2 regions of the Candidatus Flexifilum breve genome follow, and region 2 is predicted to be linked to the other one. Evidence: riboswitches for the same ligand, from Rfam matches in the RefSeq annotation. Region 2 holds a riboswitch; the other holds the start of a gene.

Region 1 (4,476 bases), on a different contig from region 2:
CGGATCATGCGCGTCATGATCAGGCTGACTTCGAGCGTCGCGTTGACGGGTTCTTTGCCCGTCGAGGTCTTGATGAAGTCCGATCCTGCCATCATGCAGACGAGACTGGCCTGCGCGACATGCCGCAGCGTGCCGAGTTCGCCCGTCGCCAGGATCGATTTCATGTGCGCGTCGCCGCACGCCGCGCGGAACTGCTGCACCTCGTCGTAGAGCGCTTCCCAGTTACCCGTCAGCACATGCTCGCGGCTGATCACGATGTCGATCTCTTGAGCGCCCGCCGCGACCGAGTCCTGAATTTCGGTGAGGCGCGTGCGGAACGAGCTTTGCCCCGCCGGGAACCCAGTCGAGACAGCGGCGACCGGGATGCTCGTGCCCTCCAGCGCCTTGACCGCATCGGCGACGCGGCTGTGATACACGCACACCGCGCCCGTTGTGATGCCAAGATCGGCGACGCCAAGCGCTTCGAGCATGTCCTGCCGCACGGGCTGGCGAGCTTTCGCGCACAGGCGCAGCACATTGCCGGGGGTGTCGTCGCCGGAAAGGGTGGTCAGGTCAATGCAGGTGATCGCGCGCAGCAGCCACGCCGCCTGCGTGTCCTTCTTGACCGAACGGCGCGTCCCCAGCGTCGCGGCGCGGCGCTCGGCGGCGCTGGTGTTGACGCGCACGCTCCGCACCCACCCAAGATCGAGCGGCAGTCCGGGGTTACGCTCTTCACTGTGGTGATTCACATGTTCCGCGTGAATTTCGGGGATCGCCATCGGGATTCATCCTCTGATCAACTGAATTACAGCGATTATACCCTGATCCCGCGGCGTTTTGGGCGGGTGGAGATGAATGATAGACGGGTGGTGTGAAGCGGGGTGCAATCAGTGATTTTCGTGGGGATTACCGTAGGGGCGCACGGCCGTGCGCCCCTACAAGCATGTGTGCAAACGTTAAGCGGTTTACGCCGCCGCGACGGCGCGCAGTTGATCGACGAGTTCGGCGCGGTAGGGCTGAAGTTCGGCTTTGAGGCGGTCGAGGATGGCGTGCGCGTTGGCGACCTCCAGAATGAGCGCGGGATGACCCGCTTCGAGGCGACCGGAGAGTGAACTCACATGATCGTGATCCGGCTTGAAGCCTGAATCCACGAGGTTGGCGGCTAAGCGCCCGGTGACGTTGCCGAGCAGACCGCCCACCAGCGCCGCCGCGCCGACCGCGATCAGCGCCCCGACGCCGGGGATGGCCAGCGCGCCCAACTGCGCGACGCCGAGCGCCGCAATCGCCGCGCCGAGTGTGCCGCCCGTGATTCCGCCTTCATCCGGCCCGATGTCATCGTCGAGAAAAATGACCTCCCCACTGTTCGCCTTGGCGACAATCGCCGCGTGCTCAATGTGGAGATCCTTGATGCCCATGAGGTGATCGAGGGCTTTAGTGAGGGTGGTGCGCGACGGAAAGATCGCCACTACCAGTTCAGACGACATCGTTTATTCCCTTGCCAACCAGATCGTACCTGTTGAGAATACATCAACTCTGGATACTACAACAATGAATTCTTCCAATCTCATGGTGACAGGTGTCACAAATGCCGCATGGGATTGCGGGGATCAGGGATGGGCAGAGCCTCCCATCCCCGGAGGTTAGGGCGTGGTGATTTCAGCTTCGAAGGGCTGCAGGTCTTGCTGCAAACGTCCGAGCACATCGACTTCAGCTTCGGCGTCGAGCACCATAGCGACGCGGCCCGCGCTCAAATGCCCCGCTAATTCGTCCAACTGGTCATCTTTGATGCCGAGATCAATCAGGCTGGCGGTGAGGCCGCCCGTCGCCCCGCCGATCAAGCCGCCGAGCAGCGCGCCCGCGCCGATGGCGATGATCGGGCCAACGCCCGGCAGCAGGAATGCGCCTAAGCCGGCGATGCCGAGCGCCCCCATGAGCGACCCGAGCGTACCGCCCGCGATGCTGCCTTCGCTCACGCTGATGTCGTCTTCGAGGACGACCGTTTCGCCGTCGTCGGCTTTCACGATGACCGCAGAGTGTTTAATCTTCAGATAGTCCAGCGCTTTCACGCGCTCGACGGCGTCAATCAACGAACCACGCGATGGAAAAACGGCGATGATTGTATGACGTTTCATGACCGACTCCTCTCCGTTCATTACTTCCAGTATAGCGCATTGTGCGGCGCTTGACGCTGATCTCAGGATAGATTACAATGCATTTTCGAAGTTCAATTGAACATCTCATCAAGAGGCGAGGGAGAGACACGGCTCACTGATCTCGCGGCAACCCCTGAAGCGTCGGGAAGGTGCTAAGTCCGTCAGACATGGGTCTGGAAGATGAGCAATTTCTGTCTATCCCGCGCCTCTGTGTCTTGACTGCCTGAGGCGTTTTTGTTTTTTGGGGGAAGGCGCTATGCAGAACATTGACCTCAATTTACTTCGCGAAGTTCCACTCTTCGAACTGCTGGACGATCAAGAACTAGAAGCGCTGGCGCAGCAGCTTGAGCAAATGACGTTCATGCCCGGTCAGGTGATTTTCACGGCGGGTGAACCCGGCGGCACAATGTTCATTGTGCAGCGGGGCCGTGTGGAAATCTTCATCCGCGACCGCAGCCACGAGCGCGTCACCATCAGCTACATGGAAAAAGGCGAAATCTTCGGGGAACTGTCGCTGCTCGACAACGCGAGCCGCAGCACGAGCGCGCGCGCCATCGATCAGACGATGGTGCTGGTCATTGACCGGAACGACTTGCTCATGCTGGTGCGCGCCCACCCCGCTGCCGCGCTCGACATGATCGCCATGCTCGGCAAGCGCATCCGCGAGACCGATGTCTTGGTGCGCAACCGCGTCGTCGCCCGCAACGTCAACGAAGAGATGGAAGAGGTCATCAAGCCGACGATTGGCGAACGCCTCTCTGATTTTCTGACGATGGTCGCTGGTGATATTCGCTTCGTCTACTTCAACTTTGTGTGGTTCGCCGTGTGGATGGTGCTGAATATGCACATCATCCCCGGTCTGGAACCGTTTGATCCGTTCCCATTCGGCCTGCTGACGATGATCGTCTCACTGGAAGCGATCTTCCTCTCGCTGTTCGTGTTGATCAGCCAGAACCGGCAGGCGGCGCGCGACAAGATTCGCGACGACATCGAATACAGCGTGAACATCAAGGCGGAGCTGGAAATTCGCGATATTCAGGATCAACTCGACGAGATTCAGGCGCTGATCGTGCAGCAAATGGCGCAAACGCGGGTGCCGGGCAAGCTGCTGCACGCGCGCCCCAACACTTCCAAACCCGAAAATGAAGCGTGATTTGAGTAGAAAGTGATGGATCGATGCCTCCCGTGAACACCTTTGAGAAGTTCCAGACCGCGCTCCAGCAATTTCGCAAGGTGAGCGGCGACATGTTGGCGGTGACCGACACCTACACGCCGGAATTGGCCGAAAAGTCGGAGGCGTGCGGCTGGTGGTCGCCCAAGCAGATCATCGCGCACGAAGCCGGGTGGCTGGTCGAACTGCACCGCCGCTATGACCTGTTCGCAGCGGGGAATGTCGAACCGATTGAGTACGACTTCGATACATTCAACGCGCAGTCAGTCGAGGCGCGGGCACATTTGGATTGGCCGGGCACGCTCAGTGAGTTTCGCGATTTGATCGCGCGCACCATCAGCCGCGCGGAATCCCTCACAGCGCAGCAGGCGGGCGGCATTAAGGGGTATGGCGGGTGGTTGGATGCGATGAGTGAAGACATGGAAACGCACACCCATCAGTTAAGCGAGTTCAAGAAGCTGCAAGGCTAAAGCGTCAATGACGAACATGTATCCGATTCTCGAATACGACAGCAATCCCAACGCGATGATCGAGCCGCACAAGCTGCTGCGGCGGCACGAGCGCATGCCGGAATACTGTGTCCTGTGCTTCTTTCAGGAAGTGATCGCGGCGGCCTGTGCTGAAGCTGAGCAAGTGCTGGTGCTGCGCAGCGAAATGGGCAGCAATCCGGTGTACGTGATCGAGCAGGATGGTCGGCGGGTGGCGGTGGCGCATCCCGGCGTGGGCGCGCCGCTGGCCGCGGGGTATCTCGAAGAATTGATCGCGCTTGGCGCGAGCAAGATCATCGCGTGCGGCGGTGCGGGTGTGCTCAACAAAGAGCTGGCTGTCGGCCATGTGGTTGTGCCCGTGACGGCGATCCGCGATGAAGGCACGTCGTATCACTACCTGCCGCCGAGCCGCGATGTGTCGGCCAGCCCGCAAGCGATTGAAGCGATTGAGCAGACGCTGCAAGCGCATCATGTCCCATATGTGATCGGCAAGACGTGGACGACCGACGCGCTCTATCGCGAGACGCCGGGCAAGGTGGCGCAGCGCCGCGACGAAGGCTGTCTGACGGTCGAAATGGAAGCGTCGGCGTTCTTTGCGGTGGCGAAGTTCCGCGGCGTGACCTTCGGGCAGATTTTGTACAGCGGCGACGACCTGAGCGGCGACGAATGGGATTCCCGCGATTGG
Region 2 (4,476 bases):
GGGCAAAACGAACAAAACACGGGAAGTATAACATGGATTGTATGTCAGCGCCCAAGTCATTACAATCGGGGCGTATCCATTGAAATGAGGTGCCGTATGTTGAGCGTGCTTGAGTGCATGAACTGTCATCATCAATACCCCGTCGACCAAGTCATCTACACCTGTTCGACTTGCGGCGGCTTGCTCGATCTCAAGCACGACATGGATTGGCTGCGTAAAACTGTCACTCGCGAGTTGTTCGATTCCCGCCTCGGGACGCTCGACTTTCCGTATAACAGCGGCGTGTGGCGCTACAAAGAAATGATTTACCCGGACGTTGACCCTGCCCTGATCGTCAGCCGCCCGGAAGGCAACACGAACCTCTACCCGTCACCGCGCCTATCCAAATGGGTCGGCGTGGAGAAGCTGTACCTGAAGCATGAAGGCGAAAACCCGACCGGATCGTTCAAAGATCGCGGCATGACGGGCGGCTTGACGCAGGCGCAGGTGCTCGGTATGAAAAAGGTGGCGTGCGCCTCGACGGGCAACACCTCGGCGTCGCTGGCGGCGTACGCGGCGTGGAGCGGTATTCAGGGAATCGTGCTGTTCCAGAACAAGCAGATCGCGCTCGGCAAACTGTCGCAAGCGGTCGCGTATGGCGCGACGTGCATCCGCATTGCCGCCGACTTCGACCGCAACCTCGAACTCGTGCGCGAAATCTCAGAAAAGCTCGGCATTTATGTGCTCAACTCGGTCAATCCGTTCCGCCTTGAGGGGCAGAAGTCGATCATGATCGAGACGATCCAGCAGTTGCGCTGGCAGGTTCCCGACTGGATCGTCGTGCCCGGCGGCAATCTCGGCAACAGTTCGGCGTTTGGCAAGGGTCTGCGCGAAATGTATGAGATCGGCCTGATCGACCGCCTGCCGTCGCTGGCGATCATTCAGGCGGAAGGCGCGAATCCGCTGTACCGCGCCTACCAGAACGGTTTCACTGACTATCAACCGATGGAAGCGGATACCATCGCCACGGCGATCAAGATTGGCAACCCGGTCAACTACCCCAAGGCCGTGCGCGCGCTCCAGTGGACGGAAGGCGTGGTCGAACAGGTCACCGACCAGCAGATCATGGATGCCAAGGCGCTGATCGACGCGCAGGGTATCGGCTGCGAACCCGCGTCGGCGTGTTCACTGGCGGGCGTCAAGAAGCTGGTCGAAAATGGGGTAATCAAGCCGCATGAGACGGTGGTCGGCATCCTGACGGGTCACGTGCTGAAAGACCCGGACGCGACGATTGCGTATCATGAAGGGCTGCTGGACGACATCGAGTCGGCGTTCCCGAACCGGGTGTTCGCGGCCAAGCCGACGGTCGAGTCACTGGCGGAAGTCATCAACGACGCGAACTTAACGCCAGCATAAAAGCAAGAAACGCCAAGATTAAACGCAAAGGCGCGAAGACGCAGAGACGCAAAGGAGTTAGTAGAACAATTCCTTTGCGTCTTCGTGTCCTTGCGTCTTTGCGACGAGTCTTGTGCTTGTTACTGGCGGAAGCGGACTTCCCACAGGTTCTGAATCTGCGGATATTCGTGACGGGCACGGATGCCGGACAGCGCCTGTTCCAGATCGTTGATGAGGTCGTTGGTATCTTCGATGCCGACGGCGAAGCGCACCAGATTGTCCTTGATGCCCAACGCAAGGCGTTCTTCGGTCGTCTTTTCGAAGTAGCTCATCAGCGCGGGCTGCTCGATCAGGCTTTCGACCCCGCCGAGGCTCGGCGCGATGTACGGAATGCGCATGCGGTCAATGAAATCACTGGTCGTCTTGAGGTCCCCCTTCACTTCGAAGGTCACGACGCCGCCGAACGCGTCCATCTGCGAAGCCGCGACGGTGTAATCGGGGTGCGACTTCAGGCCGGGATACCACACGCGGTCAATCGACGGGTGCGCTTCGAGGAAGCGCGCGACTTCGAGCGCCGTTTCGTTCTGCTGCTGTACGCGCACGCCCAACGTTTTGATGCCGCGATCCACCAGATACGCTGCATGCGGGTCAACCACGCCGCCGAGCACACCGCGCGCGTCACGCAGCGCCTTCATGCGGTCGCCCTGCCCCACAATCACGCCCGCCAGCACATCGTTGTGCCCCGCGAGGTACTTGGTCGCGCTGTGCAGCACAAAGTCGATGCCCCATTCCAGTGGACGCTGATTGACCGGCGTCGCAAACGTGCTGTCGATGAGCGTGAGCACACGGTGCTTCTTGCCAATCTGGGCGATGCGTTCAAGGTCGGCGATGCGGAGGTAAGGGTTGGTCGGGCTTTCGGAGATGATGATGCGGGTTTTCTTGGGGATGATGGCGGTTTCCATCGCTTCGTAGTCACCCATGTGGACGACGGTGGTTTCAATGCCAAAACGCTTGAGGAAGGTCAAACAGAATTGGCGGGTGCGGCGATAACAGTCATCGGTGATGACGATGTGCGACCCCGCCGGGAGAATGGACAGCAGCAGCGAGGTGATCGCGTTCATGCCCGAGGAATACAGCACGGCATCGTCGCCGCCATCCAGCGCCGCCAGCTTGCGTTCGACCGCGGTTACGGTCGGGTTGCCATAGCGACCGTATTCCTCACGGTCTTCGCCATCGCCCCACGTCTTACGTTCCATAAAATCGATCAGCTCTTGCGTATCGCTGAAGGTATACGTCGCTGTCTGCACGATCGGCGCGGTGAGTGAGTTGTAGGCTTTGGCGCGCTTCGTCCCGCCATGGACTGAACGTGTTTTGCTTCCCCGATTGTTACCATTGAGCATGATCGACTGTCTCCACACCATACAATAAAACCCCACCGTGGCACTCGCTCCACACGGCAGGGTTCGGGAATAAAAAGAGACTTCGGCATGAAGTCTCTTTGAGGTCGTAACCTGGGTCACCAGAAGTACGCTCTCATCTTCCAGAATAATCTGCCGGACTTAGCACCTTCCCGCACCGATAAGGCTGGTGTGGGGGTTGCCGCGAGTTCATCGAGCCGTACTCTCCCTCGCTCTGGATAAGAGTGTTGCGCTATGGGGTTTGTTAACGTACTTGGAGAGGACTATAGCATGCTTTTGGTGTGCTGGCAAGCAGGCAATTCGACCACCCGTCATTACCTATCCACAAGCGGAGGAGTCCCGCTATACTTATGAGAGCAGGATCAGATAACAGTGGTCAGGGTGGCGATGGAAGATAAGTACGTCGGCATTATGCTGATGAGCGGCGTGGATGACGGCCTGCTGCTCACCTTTGGGGATGACGCTGGGTCGCAGGACGGCGGCGATTGGACGCTGACCATCGGGCGCAAGGAAGACAACGATGTGTGCCTGCGTAACGACACCTATAGTTCGCGGTATCATGCCAAACTGCATCGGCGTGACCAGGGGTGGTGGCTGGAAGACTGCGACAGCAAAAATGGCACCTTTATCGAAGATAACGTGGATGACCAGCGCGTGACAGGCACCATCCCGTTGAGCGACGGCCAATTGTTCCGCGTCGGACGCACGTGGATGCGCATTCAGCCTGTCGAATAACCGCGATTACAGACCAAAGACAAAGACTTATGGCGACGATTGGGCTTCGAGACATTCTGATCAATGCGCGGCAAGAATCTTTCCGCATGAATCACTACTACCTCGGCGTCGAGCATCTGTTCATTGGCCTGCTGGACATTCAAAGCGGCCTGACCGGAACGCTGCTCGAAGAACAGGGGTTAACGCCGCAGTATGTGGTTGATGCGATCCGCCGTTTGACAGGCAAAGGCAACCGTCAGCGCCTGTGGGCGGGCGTGCCCGATACACCGCGCACCAAGGTCGTGTTGAGCATCGCCAACGACCTCGCGCTCGAAGCGCACCGTCCGGAAATCGACGAGCGCGATTTGCTGCTGGCGATCCTCGAAGAGAATGACAGCATCCCCGTGCGCGTGCTGCGCAAGCTCGAAATTAATCTGGAGCGGTTGCGATCCGAGGCGCGCACGCGGGCCCTCACCGACGCTCCCGCCCAGTCCTATATCAAGATCGATTTTGGGCAGGACTTCGACGGGACCTTCGCCCTTTCCGACCAGACGATTGCGCTGCTGCGGCGCATGTTCCACGGCTACAGTCAGATTCGCGTTGAGCGGCGGCTGATGGGCGGATACACAGCCGCGCTCATCCTCGTGGTGACGCCCATCGGGACGGATCGCATGGAGGACGCCGCGGTCGTGGTCAAAATCGACACGGCAGATATCGTGCTGGATGAAGCGCAGCGCTACGAGCAGCATGTTAAGAATTCACTGCCGCCGCTCACCGCGCGTCTGGAAGACAAACCGACGACGTCGGAGACGTCTGACCTCGCCGGGCTGAAATACACGTTCGTCGCTGGGACGGACAACAACGCACAGGACTTGCGGACGGTCGCTCAGAAGATCGGCGTGGACAACCTCGGTGACTGGCTGCGGCGTGAACTCTACCCCTACTTCGGCAAAACGTGGTGGCAGCAGCG

Evidence for each region. Region 2 has a riboswitch for S-adenosylmethionine ahead of IPK17_RS01895 (trans-sulfuration enzyme family protein). Riboswitches for the same ligand answer to the same signal wherever they lie in the genome.
Region 1: another riboswitch for S-adenosylmethionine. It lies ahead of IPK17_RS14355 (DUF1003 domain-containing protein); the one in region 2 lies ahead of IPK17_RS01895 (trans-sulfuration enzyme family protein).

The regions. Positions count from the first base shown of each region.
Region 1 covers NZ_JADJPI010000015.1:2,781-7,256, reverse strand. Annotated here, with positions in the region: gene deoC (deoxyribose-phosphate aldolase) at 1-758, opposite strand, end outside; gene IPK17_RS14365 (hypothetical protein) at 945-1,463, opposite strand; gene IPK17_RS14360 (hypothetical protein) at 1,620-2,111, opposite strand; SAM riboswitch class I at 2,214-2,319, shown strand; gene IPK17_RS14355 (DUF1003 domain-containing protein) at 2,389-3,285, shown strand; gene IPK17_RS14350 (hypothetical protein) at 3,309-3,773, shown strand; gene IPK17_RS14345 (nucleoside phosphorylase) at 3,781-4,476, shown strand, end outside.
Region 2 covers NZ_JADJPI010000004.1:239,119-243,594, forward strand. Annotated here, with positions in the region: gene thrC (threonine synthase) at 97-1,395, shown strand; gene IPK17_RS01895 (trans-sulfuration enzyme family protein) at 1,515-2,774, opposite strand; SAM riboswitch class I at 2,905-3,017, opposite strand; gene IPK17_RS01900 (FHA domain-containing protein) at 3,180-3,527, shown strand; gene IPK17_RS01905 (Clp protease N-terminal domain-containing protein) at 3,557-4,476, shown strand, end outside.